4 regions of the Micromonospora sp. NPDC050795 genome follow, and region 2 is predicted to be linked to each of the others. Evidence: riboswitches for the same ligand, from Rfam matches in the RefSeq annotation. Region 2 holds a riboswitch; each other region holds the start of a gene.
What was found. A riboswitch is a leader RNA that binds a small molecule or an ion and turns the genes downstream of it on or off. The one in region 2 is predicted to bind cyclic di-AMP.

Region 1 (4,080 bases), on a different contig from region 2:
CTCGGTCACGACTCCTGCGGTGCGGTGCAGGCGGCCCGGGAGTCCGCCGCTACCGGCACCGCGCCGAGTGGGCATCTGCGCGCCGTGGTCGACGCCGTGCTGCCCAGCCTGCACCGGGCTGCGGCCGAGGGCGTGGACGACATCGACGGCATCGTCGACATCCACATCGCACAGACCGTCGAGACATTGCTCGGGCAGTCGCCCGTGCTGGCAGACGAGGTGGCGCGGGGGCGGTGCGCGGTGGTGGGCGTGTCGTACCGACTGGCAGCCGGAGCGGTCCGCCCGGTGGCCGCCGTGCCGGCCGGCTTCGCGACCCCGGCCGAATCGACCGACCCGGCCGCGCCTGCCACCGTCTGACGCGACGAGGGCCGCTCCGCGTCACGCGGAACGGCCCTCGACGGGGATCGTGCGGGTCAGAGCAACGACATGTGAACGTGGTCGGTGTGGTTCGACGGCCCGCTGTACGAACTCCAGCCGGTGGCCGGGAACCAGATCTGCCGGTTCCAGATCACGTAGTAGATGCCGAGCCGGTCGGCGTTACGGATGAGGAACGCGGCGACGTTGTTGCCGTACGTCCGGGTGTCGTTGTTGTGCCACGGGGAGAACCCGCTCTTCTGCAGCGACCAGTCGCAGGCGCGGCCCTTCGGGTGCTCCCACGGCCCGCCGGGGCGGTAGCAGCCGACGAACCGGTTGAAGCCGGCCGCCTTGACCTCCTTGTACGCGTGCAGCGTGCGCGGCGTGATGCAGCCGGAGGTGGTGGGGTCGTTCTCGCTGCACGACTGGGCCTTCCAGTCACCGTCGGCCGTGCGACCGGGGCCGATCTTCGCGACCTTGGAGGTGGCATCCACCAGGCCGCCGGTGAAACCCTTGCCGCCGACGAGGGAGAGCGCCTTGTCGGCCTCGCTCTTGCGCTTCGCCATCAGGGCGGTCTGCTTCTGCTGCTCGCGGACCTCGGTGTCGAGGGCCAGCTTGGCCTGCTCGGCGCGGGCCTTCACCTCGTTGACCTCGGAGAGCTTCTTCTCGTTCACCATGTTGATCTCGTCGAGCATCCCGGCGCGTTGGACGAACGAGTCGGGCGCTTCGCTTTCCAGCAGCATCGCGACCGCGCCGATCCGGCCGGTCCGGTACGCCTGGGCGGCGATCTGCCCGACCTGCGGGGCCAACGCGTCCAGGTCGGCCTTGGCCCGGTTGACCTCCGCCGCCAACTCGTTCTGCCGCTTCTTGGATTTGTCCAGCTTGGACTTCGCGGCGGAGTAGTCACGGTTGGCCTGCTCGATGACGTCGTTGAGCAGCTTGGGCTCGCCGTCCTCCTCGTGCCCGGACGGTGTGGGGTTCGTCGGGGCGGCGTGCGCCGGGAACGGCCCAGCGAACACAGTCAGTGCGGCGATCACGGCCACCACGGGTGTCAACCAGCGGCGTAGGGGTGCCGTCACAATGTTCCCTTCCGTCGACCGCCGACCGGGTTAGCTGACGGGTTCGGGACGGAAGTGGCCCCTACCGCTGATGCGGATTCACCCCAGGTACCTGGGTCCCCGGCTCGCCGGTTGGCGATTGGGCGGTGGCACCGCAGGCGCCGCTTCGCGCCTTCATCGGTAACCGGCAGCGAGGTTACCCGAGAGTCGACCGGCAGAGCTACGCCTGGATGCCGACTAAAAGCGTCATTTCGCCATAGCGTTGAGTGACCAGTGACGGGGTTCTCAGGGTGGATGCCCGATCTGGTCACGCTGAGGAGTGTCACCATGCCGTATCCGTGCTCCTGTTCGACTTCGGCCACCGGTCGGTGGCCTCGGGTGGGGGTGCGGTCCGCGTCCGGTCCGGTTCGTCGGAGCCGGCCGTTCGCGGTGAGCTGAGTGCGGCCAGTGCCTCGCTGCGGTCCGGTTGGGGCCGGGGCGCGGGAGCGTCGGTGGGCGCTGGGGCGTCGCTGCGCCCGGCGGCGGTGACCACTGCGGCCAGCCCGGTGGTCAGCGGCACGGCGGCGATCAGACCGAGGGTGGCGACCGCGCTGCGGACGATCTCCTGCGCGAGGAACTCACTGGTGAGGATCTGCCCGATCGGCCGCGAGTCGGCGGTGAGCAGGAGCAGCAGGGGCAGTGACGCGCCCGCGTACGCCAGCACGATGGTGTTGACAGTGGAGGCGATGTGCGCGCGGCCGACCCGGGTGGCGGCACGGTAGAGCTGCAACCGGGTCAGCCCGGGGTTGGCGTTCGCCAGTTCGGTGACGGTGGCCGCCTGGGTGACCGTCACGTCGTCGAGCACCCCGAGTGACCCGATGATGATTCCGGCGAGCAGCAGACCGTGCAGGTCCACGTCGCCCTGGAACATCGACAGGGTGGTGGCGTCCTCGCTGCCGAAGCCGGTGAGGTGGGTCGCGGCCGTGGCGATGGTGGCGAGCACGCCGGTCAGCACCAGGCTGCCCAGGGTGCCGAGCACCGCGACCGAGGTCTGTGCGGTGACCCCGTGGGTCAGATAGAGCACCACGAACATGATCAGGGCCGCGCCGACCACCGCCACCAGCAGCGGTGACCTGCCGGCGCTGATGCCCGGCAGCACGAAGGTGAGCAGGATGGCGAAGCTGGCGGCCAGCCCGGCGAGCGCGGCCAGACCTCGCCACCGACCGAACGCGACGATCGCGGCCGCGAAGATCACCGCCAGCCACACCATCGGGGTGCCGCGTTGGTGCTCGGCGATGTTCCAGTTGCTGGTGGCGGGATCGGTCGGGTCGGCCAACTCGACCAGGACGACCTTGTCGCCGACCTCGACCCGGGGTGCGCCGGGCCCGTCGGGCACCGGGGTCCGTACCTGCTGGCCGGCGTTCGGCCCGTCGTCCACCCGCACGTCGACAGTGCCGCACCGCCCATCGCCGACCCGCGGTGTGCCCTCGGGGACCGACGGCACCGGCGGGCACGGCTCGCTCACCACCCGGGTGACAGTGCCGGGGTGACGCGGCACGTCGGCACCACCATCGGTCTGGGGTGACCCGCCGCGCGGCCAGAGCAGCATCGCGGCCAGCACGGTGGCGACGAAGAGGGGTACCACAGTCAAGACGAGGATCCGTCGCACCCGAGGCGGGGCGGACGGAGCGGGGTGAGTGTGGTCGGCGGCCAAGGTGAGACTCCCAACGATCCGGTGCGGGATACGGGTCAGCGGGCCGGGCGGTTCACCGTTGCGGTGGAAACGCGGCGGACGGCGGGGCGGATCGCTGCCTGACGACCGCTTGATCACGGACGGTCAGTGCTCGGCCGGGTCGGCCGGGGGCACCGCCACGACGTGGCGGCGCCGGTGCCCGACTGTGCAGCGGCATTCGGAGGGCCATCGAGGAGATGCTAGCCAGCCCCTCCGGGGGTTGCAGGTCGTGGCGGAGTGTCGGGCGGCCGAACCGCTCGCGCGGCGGTCTCCGGGGCGGCATGTTGGAGCCATGCCCGCTCCGTCACCGCCCGACCCCGACCGATCGCGACGCGCCGAACCCGTGCCGCACGACAAGCATTCCGGGCACGACAAGCACGCCGGACACGATCCGGCGATGTTTCGCCGCCGGTTCTGGGTCTGCCTGGTGTTGACCATCCCGGTGGTGCTGACGAGTCATCTCGTGTCGGGTCGGCTGGGCCTGACCGGGGACGTCGTCCCCGGTCAGGGCTGGGTGGGCCCGGTGCTCGGCTCGGTGGTGTTCTGGTGGGGCGGTTGGCCGTTCCTGGTCGGTGCGGTTCGGGAGGTCCGGGACCGGGCGCCCGGGATGATGCTGCTGGTCGCGATGGCGATCACCGTCGCGTACGCCGCCTCCCTGGCGACCAGCGTCGGCGTCTTCGACCTGGACTTCTGGTGGGAGTTGGCCGCGCTGGTCACCATCATGCTGCTTGGGCACTGGCAGGAGATGAAGGCCATCGGGCAGGCCCGGGGAGCGCTGGCGGCGCTGGCCGCGCTGTTGCCGGACGAGGCCGAACGGGTGGCGGCGGACGGGCGGGTCGAGGCCGTGCCGGTGACCGGTCTGCGGATCGGCGACGTGGTGTTGGTCCGGCCGGGGGGTCGGGTGCCGGCGGACGGCCGGGTCGTCGAGGGCAGCGCCGAGCTGGACGAGTCGATGAT
Region 2 (4,080 bases):
CCGAGATCAAGGCCGGCACGCTGGGCTTGGAGCCGTTCGAGCCCACCCTGGTCCAACCCTCCAGCATCGACGTCCGACTCGACCGGCTGTTCCGGGTCTTCAACAACCATCTCTACACCCACATCGATCCGGCCATGCAGCAGGACGACCTGACCTCGGCGGTCGAGGTCCCCGACGGCGAGCCGTTCGTGCTGCACCCGGGGGAGTTCGTGCTCGCCTCGACGCTGGAGGTCATCTCGCTGGGTGACCAGCTCGCCGGCCGGCTGGAGGGCAAGAGCTCCCTGGGCCGGCTCGGGCTGCTCACGCACTCCACCGCCGGTTTCATCGACCCGGGCTTCTCCGGTCACGTGACGCTGGAACTCTCGAACGTGGCGAACCTGCCGATCACCCTCTGGCCGGGCATGAAGATCGGGCAGCTCTGCATCTTCCGGCTCTCCTCGCCGGCCGAGCACCCGTACGGCTCGGTGGTCTACGGCTCGCGCTACCAGGGCCAGCGGGGGCCGACACCCAGCCGCGCCTGGCAGCACTGGCGCACCTGGCCCACCCGCTAGGACCCAGAACGACGAGGGCCCGCCGCGAGGAGATCGCGACGGGCCCTGCGGTCACACTGGGTCAGCCTGGACGGCCGTAGCTGTGGATCGGTCCGTCGTCGACCTTCTTCATCTTGACCGGTTGACCGGCCTGCGAGGCGTGCACCACCCAGCCGCCGCCGACGTACATGCCGACGTGGTGGATGTCGCTGTAGTAGAAGACCAGGTCGCCGGGGCGCAGGTCACCCTTGCTGACGTTCTTGGTGACCCGGCTCTGCGCGGCGGCGTTGTGCGGGAGCGACACGCCGGCCTTCGCCCAGGCGGCCAGCATCAGCCCGGAGCAGTCGTACGAGTTCGGACCCTCGGCACCCCAGACGTAGGGCTTGCCGATCTGCGCGCAGGCGAACTTGACCGCGGTGCCCGCGCCGCCGCCGGGGTAGCTACCCGGGCAGGGTGCCGGGCGCAGCGGACCGCCGCCGCCGCTGCCGTACACCTTCAGGCGCAGCTTCTGCAGGCGGTCGATCTCGTCGTTGATCTGCTTCTTCTTCGCCGCCAGCTGAGCTTCCGTGCGGGCCAGCTGGGCCACCATCTCGTCCAGTGGCGCCTTCTGCGCGGCCAGTTGGTCGCGCAGGTCGGCCACCTGGCGTACGTCCTTCTGCTGGTTGTGCGCGAAGCGGTCGAGCATTTCGAGCTGGCCGACCACCTCGCTGGGCGACCGGCTGCCCAGCATCGCGTTGACGGTCGAGACGTTCTCACCCATGTAGGCGCGTACGGCAAGGGCGCTGACCTTGTCCATCGCGGCGTCGACCTGGCGCTCGAGCGGAGTGATCCGGCCGGCCAGGGCGTCTGCCTGCTTGCGCTTCGCGGCGAGATCGATGCGGGTGGCGTTGTGCCGTTCGATGATCGGTTCGAGCTTGTTCCAGTCGGCGTCGATCTGGCGCTCGATTTCCGCGACGGAGGGGTCGGCGTGGGCCGCCGTGGCACTACCGGTCAGAACGACGGCGACGCCGGCCAGCGCGGCGAGTGCGGTGGTGAAGCGGGACCAGCGTGGGCGCGGCACGATCGACGCCGGGCCGGCTGATGCCGACCGCTCGGACGACGGCCGCGGGGCATGGAGTGCCACCGGGGTTCCGTACTCCTTCTTCCTGACCGCCTACCGGGTTAGCTGACGGGTTCGGGCGGGAAGTCGGCGCCCTACCGCAGTGGCTGCGGATTCACCCCGAGGGACCTGGGTCCCCGGTTCGCTCGGAAACGACTCGGCGGTGTCGGTCCGTTACCGCCCGGGGTGGGCGGAGCTGCTGTCGGGCCGACAAATGACCAGAGTAGAGACGCCCGTTACCGATCCGCAACCCGTGCGGCCGTGACACTCCGTACGGATTGGACGAGGTCACCGACCGTGTGTGAAGAATTCTTTCCGTACACTTCGATAGATGGAAAGGTATTGACGCAAGCTCCCGGACGGCGCGATGGTGACCTGACCTCACTCCGCGAGAATCTAGGGGGTTCGATGCACCATTCAACCCTGTCGACCGGCTGGCGCGCACTGCTCGCCGCCACCGTGGTCGCCGCCGCGACCACGGTGCCACTCTCCGCCGGCCCGGCCGCCGCCGCGCCCACCACCGACCGCCAGCAGCAGTACACCGACGCGGCCACCGAGTACGGCGTACCGGCCGTCGTGCTGCTCGGCGTCTCCTACCTGGAGTCCCGCTGGGACACCAACGCCGGCACACCGAGCACCAGTGGCGGCTACGGCCCGATGCACCTCACCGACGTGCGGCACGTGGCCGCCCTACCCGGACGCGGTCACCACGACGCCGGTGCCGAGGACCCACGCGGCGACGATTCCCGGCCAGCCCGGGTGCCCGCGCCCCGCCCGGTCGAGGCGCCCGCCCCGTCCACCGCCGCGTTGCAGACCGTCGACGCCGCCGCCGCGCTGACCGGCGCCGCCCCCGAGGCACTGCGCACCGACGCGGGCCTCAACATCCGGGGTGGGGCCGCGCTGCTGGCCGCGTACCAGAGGGATCTGGGCGCGCCGGTCGGCGCGGACACCGACCCGGCGGCCTGGTACGGCGCGGTGGCCCGCTACTCGGGCGCGGACAGCGCCGACGCCGCGGCGGCCTTCGCCGACGAGGTCTTCACCACCATCGGCGCGGGCGAAGCCCGGGTGACCGACGACGGCCAACCGATCACCCTGCCGGCCCGGGCGGTGCGGCCCGAACGTTCCTGGCTGGACCGGCTGGGCCTGCGCCGGCTGGCCCGCCCGGACGGGGTGGAATGCCCCCGCACCATCTCCTGCGAGTGGATCCCGGCACCCTACGAGGCGTTCGGCGACGGGGACTACGGCAACCACGACCTCTCCGACCGACCCACGCGGCAGAAGATCGAGTACATCGTCATCCACGACACCGAGGCGAGTTGGGCCACCACCCTGCAACTCGTCCAGGACCCGACCTACGTGAGTTGGCACTACTCGCTGCGCTCGGTCGACGGGCACATCGCCCAGCACGTGAAGACGAAGGACGTCGGCTGGCACGCCGGCAACTGGTACGTCAACGCGAAGTCGATCGGGTTGGAACACGAGGGCTTCGCGGCGCAGGGCACCTGGTACACCGAGGCGATGTACCGGACCTCGGCGAAGCTGGTCCGGCACCTGGCGCTGCGGCTGGGCATCCCACTGGACCGCCAGCACATCATCGGCCACGACAACGTGCCCGGCACCATCCCCTCGACAGTGCGGGGGATGCACTGGGATCCGGGCCCCTACTGGGACTGGACCCACTACTTCGACCTGCTGCACGCCCCTCGACTGGACACCGGCACCCCGGCCACCGGGCTGGTCCGGATCGACCCGGACTACACCACCAACCAGCCGGCGTTCACCGGCTGCGTCACGGCGGGCGTGCCCTGCGCGCCGCGCGGCTCCTCGGCGGTGGTGCTGCGCAGCGCACCGTCCGCTGACGCGCCGCTGGTCAACGACATCGCGCTCCGCCCGGACGGCAGCCCGAACACGATGGCCGTGTCGGACCACGGGGCCCGGGCGTCCGCCGGGCAGACGTACGCGCTGGCCGGCAGGCAGGGCGACTGGACGGCGATCTGGTACCTCGGGCAGCGGGCCTGGTTCCACAACCCGGCGTCCGCGCCGACCGCCAGTTGGACCGTCGGAGTCGTGGCGACGCCGAAGCCCGGAAAGGCCACCGTTCCGGTGTACGGACGGGCGTACCCGGAGCAGTCCGCGTACCCGGACGGGGTGCCCTACCAGGCGATCTCGCCGCTGCAGTACACGCTGGCCGCCGGGCAGCGGTACGCCGTCGGCGCGGTGCTGGCCGGCGAGTACTACCGGGCCAGCACGTTCGACGGCTCCTCACCCGGGGACTGGACGGTCATTCGCGGCAAGAACCGGTACGCGCAGATCCAGTTCGGCCACCGGATCATGTACGTCGACCTCGCCGACGTGCAGCTGTTGCCCTCCCCGGTGGGGGCACCCCGCTGAGAACCACGACGGCCCCCGGTCGGTGACCGGGGGCCGTCGTGTCGCGCTGGGGCCTGTGTC
Region 3 (4,080 bases), on a different contig from region 2:
CCCGGCGGGCAGCTACGGGGCGATCGTGGCGTGGGACGACCCGGAGCCGTGGGGAAGCACGCACCGGTGCAGCTCGGCGTCGCTCGGAGACCTCAAGAAGAAGCAGACCAACGCCATCGTCTGGAACAAGCGGACGCTCAACCTCGCCAGTGGCGACATCTCGAAATACTGGAGCGCGGGCTGGCTCAAGCCGGGCACGGCGTACGCCAACGGCGCCGGGTGCACGCTCTACAAGCCGCCGAACAGCGACCCGGACAGCACCGACTACTACAAGTGGAAGCGGACCAGCGCCATCGCGGCCCGGTTCACCATCAAGGCGACCGGCGCGAGTGTGTTCGCCGCGACCATGCACCTGCCGCAGGAGAACCGGCAGAACGCCTGCGCCGGCGACGGCGACCGGGGTATCGCCGACAGTGGCATCCACCTCGGTGCGGACGCGACCGCGCTGCTGAACGCGTCCACCATCCGCGTGGTGGGGATCGACGCGAACCGCACCGGCATCGCCCCCGGCACGCTTGGCGGCTACGGCATGACCGGGTACGGTTCGGCGGCCACCAGCGGCTCCAGCAAGATCGACTATTTGTTCGTCAAAGGCAGCGTGCAGTCGTCCGCAGTCGACCACACGGTCGTCGGGACGAAGTCGAACCACAAGGCGCTGTACGGCTTCATCACCTACTGACCGCACAGCCGACGACGCCGCGGGCGCCGGCCCCTTGTGGGAGACGGCGCCCGCGGCGGTCAGGGTGCCCGGGTCAGGCGGAGTAGCCCCGGCTGGTGATCCAGTTGGCCAGGTCGATCGTGGTGATCCAGTACGACGGGTCGGCCGGGTTCGCCGAGTCGGCGATCCGAACGGTGCGACCGTTGTCCTTGTAGCCCACCACGGCGATGTAGTGCCCGCCGCCGTAGGAGTGCCACCCGCCGTCGGTGTCGACGGCGTCCCCGACGACGTTGGCGACCACGCCCCGGCCGTCGGTGACGGCCTTCACCACGTCGGCCTGGAGGCGGTCCATCTGGGCCGGGCTGGGCGCGCCGGGGAACATCCGGGTCCGGTACGGGGAGCCCTTCACCTCGGCGTTGAGCACCCGGGTGGTGTCCTCGGCCGAGTTGGTGCCCATCTCGGTGGTGCCCAGTTCGGCACCGAGCTCCTCCTGGGTGCGGTCGATGCCCGCGGCGCTGAGCGCGTTCCGGGTGGCCGCCGGGCCGCAGTTGTAGTAGGTGTTCTGCGCCTCGTAGTCGTAGTCGAGGACCTTCGTCGCGGGCGGCTTCGGCGGCGTGGGCTTACGGGTGAGGTCGGGGTTGCTCTTGGCCTTGGCGGCGGGCGACGCGGCGCTGGTGGCCGGGGCGGCCGTGGTCGGCGCGGCGCTGGCCGAGGGGGACGCGTCCCGGGCCTCACTGCGGGAGGCGGCGACGTCGCTGCGCATCTCGGCGACGGTGGTCGCGGTGCGCTGGCCGGCCGGGGCGTCGTCGGCAGTGGTGAGCAGGGCGCCGGTGGTGGTGGCGATCGCGAGGGCTGCGGCGGAGGCGGCGACGATCTGGTACGGGCGCTCGGTGGCGAGGCGACGGAGCTGACGCTGCAGGGTGTGCTTCACGGGGTCCTCCACGGATCGGGGGGTGAGCGGCACACCGGGGCCGGACCGGTATCCGGGCAGGCGCCAGCGCGCGGACCGTGGTCCGCGGGTGTGAACCGCTCAGGGGAACGCCCGGATCGGCCGGGCGGGAAAGGCGATGACCCGGGGGTCAGCTCACCGTCACGCGACGAATGAGCGGGTGCACCGCCGCGCCGTGGAGGCGAGGGAACAACCGAGGGGTGGAAAGGTGCTGCACGAGGATGGGACTCCTTCCGACACCGCCTACCGGGTTAGCTGACGGATTCGGGCGGGAAGACGCCCTACCGCGGGCCGTGGCTCGCGGATTCACCCCGGACTTACTGGTGGGTCCCCGGTTCGTTGATCACGATTAAGCGGGTCGATGCGGCGTCGCGTCTTGCGATCGGTTACCGCACCGGACGGGACGACACTACTGGCGTCTCAACGCCCTGCCAAGCCAGGTTCACCTGCGTAAACCCCAATTGGCACCACAATTTCTGCGCGTAATGCCGATGATGTGACTCGATGGGACAACCAGTTACGGCGACGCCTACGGGCGACAACCGGACAGGCCGCAAAGAACGCGGCCAGAATCGCGCGAACAATCCCATCGATCGCGTCGGACGTCCGATTTCTTGATTGGGTGACCGGCCTCACATAACGGATTGGGCTCAACCCACCCGGGCCGGGCGCCACAGTGCCACGACGGCGGGACGCAACGCCCCGGCGACCGTGCGGCGCGCGGGGACCAGGGTCGGGCGGAGCCGGGACGCCGCCGCGTACGCCTCCTCGGCGAGGGCACGGGCCGACTCGGCGGCCAACTCCGCGTCGCGCCAGGCGACCCGCTCACGGTCGGCGGCCACCCGGTAGTCGGTCGATCGCGCATCCCGGATCACCCGGCTGATCAACACCTCCTGCTCGACCGGGTGTCGCCGGGGATCCCAGCCGCGCCGGTGTCCGAACACGTCGCCGAGCTGCGCCATGGTCAGGCCACCCCGCCAGTACGCCGCCATCGCCGCCCGGTGCAGATAGCGTTCCCGGGCGGCGTACTCGGCGGGGGTGTGCGGGGTCTGCGGGGTGGGCAGTGCCCCCGCGCCGGCGAAGCGACGCGCGGCGGCGTCCGCCTCGTCGTACGCGATCCAGGCCTGCTCCAGCTGTTCCTGAGCGGTCAGCCAGGCGGCACGCCGCCGCTGGGCGGTGGTGGCCGCGCGGGCCGCGGCAACGGCCACTTCCTCGGCGTAGCGGCGCCTGTCGACAGCCTCGGCGGCGGCCACCTCCTGCGCGGTGGGCCCGGCCGGGAGCGGGTCGCCGGTGAGCCGGGCCCGTTCGGGGCGGGCGGCCAGCACGGTGAGCAGGCCCAGGGTCAGCAGGAGCAGCGTCGACCAGATGGCGGCGGCCCGCGGCACCTCGGTCACGAACTGGTAGAAGACGACGGTCTCCATGGTCGGCACCTCGGGGAGAGAGAGCAGTGCGATGGAAAGCCGCGCCGACCAGCGGGCCACGGCGGGCCACGGGTCGGCGGGTCAGGGAGCGGGGTGGGTCGACAGGGCGCGGCGGCGGGACGGTCGTCCCGGTGGCTCAGCGCCCGGGTGGGGCCCGGGAAGCCCGACCGCTCGCACTGTCGACGAGGGGCAGCCGGTCAGATTCGGCCGCGCTGGCCGGCAGCACGCCGGCCGTCATGGTGCCCTGATCGCCGGGGAGCGCCACCGGCGCGTCGACCGACCAGGTCGGGGCCGCCTCCTCGGTGGCCTTCGCCGGGGCCGGACGGGCCGCGCCGGGTGACCCCGACCCGACGGCGTCGGCACCACCGTCGCCCGGCGCACGGCCGGCGTTGGTGACGGTTGACCCCGTTGGCCCGACGTGTCGGCAGGAGGCCGCCAGCGAGCCGGCGACAGTGGTCGGCACCACGCTCGACGTGGGCCCCGGGCCGGGCGTCGACGTGGCGGCCGTGGCCGGGCCTGCGCCGAGCGCCAGGGCCGCGACGACGGCGAGGCTGGTCAGCACCCGAGTCGCCCAGCGCGCCACCCACCACAGCGGACAGGTGAACGCAACCGGAAGCACGTCCCCACGCTACGCCTCGCGCCGACCCGGGCGCATCGACCACGGGCGTGTCGGATCACGCCGCGCCGACCCCCTTTGACCAGGGTGGACGCCGTCAGCGCAGGTCGACGTACGGTGATCGACCGCCGGCCTGACCGACCTCGTCGGCAGGTCCGTCGACCTTGCCTGGGGCGATGCTCGCGGGGTCTCGTGCGTCGTCGCCGGCCGCGCGTTGTCGGGGGACGGGCGCTGGACGGGCCGCGCGCCGCGGCGCGAGCCGGCGCATCATCGGGGTTTCGACGAAGCGGTGCAGCAACCCGGCGAGGATCAGGTTCGCCGCCAGGAAACCGAGCACCACGGCCGGGCCGCGCCAGCCTCCGAAGCCGATCCCCCAGGTTCCGCTCCACCGCAGCACGCTCGTCATCACCAGCACGTGCACCAGGTAGAAGGCGAA
Region 4 (4,080 bases), on a different contig from region 2:
CTAGACGAGTTGGACGCGCTGCTCGGCAAGCCCGCGCAGCCGGCCCGCGCGCGACGCGACCCGTTCCAGCTCACCGGCGGCGTCCGTGAGCTGAGCACCCTCGGTGAACGCCAACGGGCCGCCCGCGCGGCGGCCCGGGAGCGTCCCGAGGACTACCGGGACTACGCGCACGTGGTGGTGGACGAGGCACAGGACGTCTCGCCGATGCAGTGGCGGATGATCGGTCGACGCGGCCGACTGGCCTCCTGGACCGTGGTGGGCGACCCCGCGCAGACCGCGTGGACCGGCGATCCGGAGGAGCTGACCCGGGCCCGCGACCAGGCGCTGGGCCGGCGTAAGCGACACGACTTCACGCTCACCACCAACTACCGCAACTCGGCGGAGATCTTCGCGGTGGCGGCGGCGGAGATCCGGCGGCTCTACCCGGACCTGCCGCTGCCGACCGCCGTCCGCTCCACCGGGGTCGAGCCGGTGGAGCTGGTGGTGCCCTCGACGGGCTTGGAGACCGCGACCGTGGAGGCCGCCGCCGGCCTGCTGGCCGAGGTGGAGGGCACGGTCGGGGTGATCACGCCGGTCCCCCGCCGGGACGAGGTCGCCGGTTGGCTGGGCGCGCTCGGCGCGCCCAGGTTGCAGGTGGTGACCAGCCTGGAGGCCAAGGGCATGGAGTACGACGGGGTGGTGCTGGTCGCCCCGAGCGAGATCCGGGCGGATCCGGGCGCCGGGGTGCGCACCCTGTACGTGGCGCTCTCCCGGGCCACCCAGCGGCTCACCACCATCGACCCGACCGGCTGACCTGTGCGGACTGCCGCCGGCGGAACGCCCTGCCCGTACACTTGCACACATAGCGATGTGAGCATACATTTGACCGGGTCCCGACCAGCGGCGGAAGGTGGTTCTCGTGGGCGCAGGTCATGACCACCACCATGGGTCCGTCGCCAATGCCGCGCACCAGCACCGAGGTCGACTCTGGGCGGCGTTCGGGTTGCTCGCCACCCTGATGGTGGTCGAAGCGGTGGTCGCACTGCACACCGGCTCGCTCGCCCTGCTCTCCGACGCCGGGCACATGTTCACCGACGTGCTCGGCATCGGGATGGCGCTCGCCGCCATCACGGCGACCCGGCGGGCCACCGGCGACCCGCAGCGCACCTTCGGGCTCTACCGGCTCGAGGTGCTCGCCGCGCTGGCCAACGCCGTCCTGCTCTCCGGCGTCGCGATCTACGTGGTGGTCGAGGCGATCCGCCGCTTCGGTGACCCGCATGAGGTCATCGCCGGTCCGATGCTCGTGGTGGCCGTGCTCGGCCTGCTCGCGAACATCGCCGCATTCGCGCTGCTGCGCGCCGGAGCCAAGGAGAGCATCAACCTCCAGGGCGCCTACCTGGAGGTGCTCGGTGACCTGCTCGGCTCGGTCGGCGTCATCGGCGCGGCGCTGCTGATCACCGTCACGGACTGGTGGTGGGCCGACCCTCTGGTCGCGGTCGCCATTGGCGTGTTCATCCTGCCGCGCACCTGGCGGCTGGCCCGCGCCGCCATCCGCATCCTGGTGCAGGCCGCCCCGGAGCACCTCCAGGTGACCGCCGTGCACGACCGGCTCGCCGCCGTCCCCGGTGTCGTCGAGGTGCACGACCTGCACGTCTGGACGCTCACCTCGGGCATGGAGGTGGCCTCCGCCCACCTGACCATGGCACCGGGCGCGGAGGTCGGCGCGGTGCTCACCGCAGCACGTACGGCCCTGCACGACGACTTCCGCATCGAACACGCGACCTTGCAGATCGAGCCCGGCGCGGCTTCTGGAGCCTGCGGCTCCATCGAATGGTGACCGGCTCGTCGATTTCCGTGGTGACGTACGCACCGTCCGTCACATTGGCTGCAGCGACCCCACCCGCACCGGTAGGCTCGGTCCCGGCCGTAACCAGGCGGCGCCTACCCGGCGCCGGTGGCGGTCGCCGCCTAATCGCCCAGCAGGGCGAACCGGGGAACCATGTTCCTGGGGTGTATCCGCGTCAGCGGTAGGGATCTTCCGTCCCGAACCCGTCAGCTAACCCGGTCGGCGGCTGACGGAAGGACATGCGCAGTGGCACCAGCACGACCACCCGCCGCCCGACTGGCGGCCCTGATCGTCGCGATGTTCGCCCTCGGCGTCGCGCTTCCGGCCGGCACCGCCTCGGCCGCACCCCCGACCGGTCTGCGGGCCGCCGCACCCGACTCCGACGAGGAGGGCGGCACCCCGGCGTTGCGGGCCCAGCTTGAGGCGGCCAGCAAGGGCTACCTGGACGCGAAGCGCGCCCTGGACACCTCAGTACAACGGCAGAAGCAGCTCGGCACCCAGTTGAAGACCATCGAGGTCGAGATCGACCAGCGCAACGGCAAGGTCGGCGAGATCGCCGAGGTCGCCTACCGCACCGGCCGGCTCGGTGCGGTGTCGGCGCTGCTCAACAGCAACACCCCGGAAGGCTTCATGGACCGGGCGGCCGCGCTGGACGCGGTGGCGGCCAACGAGGACCGGGTGCTGCGCGACCTGCTGGACACCAAGGACAAGGCCAACCGCACCCGGGTCGCCCTGGACGGCGAGATCAACGAACAGCGCAAGCAGGTCGCGGTGATGGCCAAGCGCAAGGAGCAGGCCGAACGGGCCCTGACCGTGGCCACCACGCCCAAGCCGCAGACCACCGCCGACGCCGGCTCCAACCGGGGCACCTCCAGCGCCAACGCGAAGGCCGCACCGCGCAACTCCGACGGCTCCTGGCCCTCCGAGTCGTGCAGCATCAACGACCCCACGCCGGCCAACGGCTGCATCACCCCGCGCACCCTGCACGCGCTCAACCAGGCCAAGGCCGCGGGATTCACCCGGTACGTCTCGTGCCACCGCCCCAGCGGCTCGGGTGAACACCCGAAGGGCCGGGCCTGCGACTTCGCGGCGCAGAAGAACGGCTTCGGCGGCAACGCCACCGGCGGCGACAAGACGTACGGCAACAACCTGGCCGCGTACTTCATCCGCAACGCGGACCGGCTCGCCGTGCTCTACGTGATCTGGTACAGGCAGATCTGGCTGCCCAGCAGCGGGTGGAAGTCGTACAGCGGGGCGCACGGCACCCCGTCGACCGACCACACCAACCACGTACACCTGTCGGTCTACTGATCCACGCGTCGTGATGCCTGTGAGCCACTGGAGGGCTCACAGGCATCACGTGCGTCCGGGGCCGGGCTACGTCACCGCGCGTACCCCTGATGTCGTCGCTCGTCGGACGACCCGGCAGTGGCCGGCGGGCAGCATCGCGGTATGCCTCGGATCCGACCCACCACCCGCAAGGCGCTGCTCACAGTGCACCTCGTCACCTCGCTCGGCTGGCTCGGCGCTGACCTGGTGCTGCTCACCCTCGGCGTCGCCGTGCAGCGGGGCGCCGACCCGGCGGTGGTCTATCCGGTCACGGCCCTGGTCGGCACAGTGTTGTTCGCGCCGCTGAGCGTCCTGGTCTGGCTGGTCGGAGTCGCCAGCTCGCTGCTCACCCCATGGGGCCTGCTGCGCCACCGCTGGGTGCTGGTCAAGCTCGTGCTCACCACGGTGATGGTCGGGCTGGTGCTGTTCCTGCTCACCCCGAATCTGCGTCACGCCGGAGCGGTCGGCGCCGCTCTGCCCGCCCGCGATCGCGCCGACCTGGTCATCGCGCCGGCGGTGTCGACCAGCCTGATGGTCATCGCGACAGTGCTCTCCACCTACAAGCCGTGGGGCCGACGTCCCACCACCCGCCCGACCCGCAACAACGCGCCAACCAAGATCTCCTAACGCACCAACCCACGCCCCGCCCCGCACGCCGCGCCCTACGCCCCCGCGATCTTGCACTTACTGCGCCGACATATGGGTTCATCCCACTGATATCGACAGCCGAAACTGCAAGATCGGCGCGCCAAGGGCGCCGCGAGGGGCGCCGACGGGGTCGGCCACGGGGTGGGTCGGGAGGCGAGTCAGGGGGTGGGGGGTGGGGCTTTGTTGGTTCGGTCTAGGGCGGCGCCCAGGCGGGTGGCCAGGGCTAGGTGGGCGGCCTGGGCCTGGCGGAACGCGTAGCGGAACAGTGGCCTCGGCGC

Region 1: another riboswitch for cyclic di-AMP. It lies ahead of ACIBEF_RS17880 (coiled-coil domain-containing protein); the one in region 2 lies ahead of ACIBEF_RS21480 (NlpC/P60 family protein).
Region 3: another riboswitch for cyclic di-AMP. It lies ahead of ACIBEF_RS24260 (C39 family peptidase); the one in region 2 lies ahead of ACIBEF_RS21480 (NlpC/P60 family protein).
Region 4: another riboswitch for cyclic di-AMP. It lies ahead of ACIBEF_RS05050 (coiled-coil domain-containing protein); the one in region 2 lies ahead of ACIBEF_RS21480 (NlpC/P60 family protein).

What each region holds. Positions count from the first base shown of each region.
Region 1 covers NZ_JBITGE010000018.1:97,438-101,517, forward strand. The annotation lists gene ACIBEF_RS17875 (carbonic anhydrase) at 1-357, shown strand, start outside; gene ACIBEF_RS17880 (coiled-coil domain-containing protein) at 414-1,433, opposite strand; cyclic di-AMP (ydaO/yuaA leader) riboswitch at 1,438-1,568, opposite strand; gene ACIBEF_RS17885 (YibE/F family protein) at 1,735-3,105, opposite strand; gene ACIBEF_RS17890 (heavy metal translocating P-type ATPase) at 3,521-4,080, shown strand, end outside.
Region 2 covers NZ_JBITGE010000024.1:94,830-98,909, reverse strand. The annotation lists gene dcd (dCTP deaminase) at 1-551, shown strand, start outside; gene ACIBEF_RS21480 (NlpC/P60 family protein) at 613-1,653, opposite strand; cyclic di-AMP (ydaO/yuaA leader) riboswitch at 1,667-1,802, opposite strand; gene ACIBEF_RS21475 (N-acetylmuramoyl-L-alanine amidase) at 2,038-4,020, shown strand.
Region 3 covers NZ_JBITGE010000030.1:59,729-63,808, reverse strand. The annotation lists gene ACIBEF_RS24265 (hypothetical protein) at 1-679, shown strand, start outside; gene ACIBEF_RS24260 (C39 family peptidase) at 753-1,601, opposite strand; cyclic di-AMP (ydaO/yuaA leader) riboswitch at 1,833-1,973, opposite strand; gene ACIBEF_RS24255 (hypothetical protein) at 2,258-3,028, opposite strand; gene ACIBEF_RS24250 (hypothetical protein) at 3,165-3,647, opposite strand; gene ACIBEF_RS24245 (acyltransferase family protein) at 3,742-4,080, opposite strand, start outside.
Region 4 covers NZ_JBITGE010000004.1:16,790-20,869, forward strand. The annotation lists gene ACIBEF_RS05040 (HelD family protein) at 1-792, shown strand, start outside; gene ACIBEF_RS05045 (cation diffusion facilitator family transporter) at 899-1,816, shown strand; cyclic di-AMP (ydaO/yuaA leader) riboswitch at 1,935-2,066, shown strand; gene ACIBEF_RS05050 (coiled-coil domain-containing protein) at 2,072-3,136, shown strand; gene ACIBEF_RS05055 (hypothetical protein) at 3,278-3,781, shown strand; gene ACIBEF_RS05060 (SRPBCC family protein) at 3,961-4,080, opposite strand, start outside.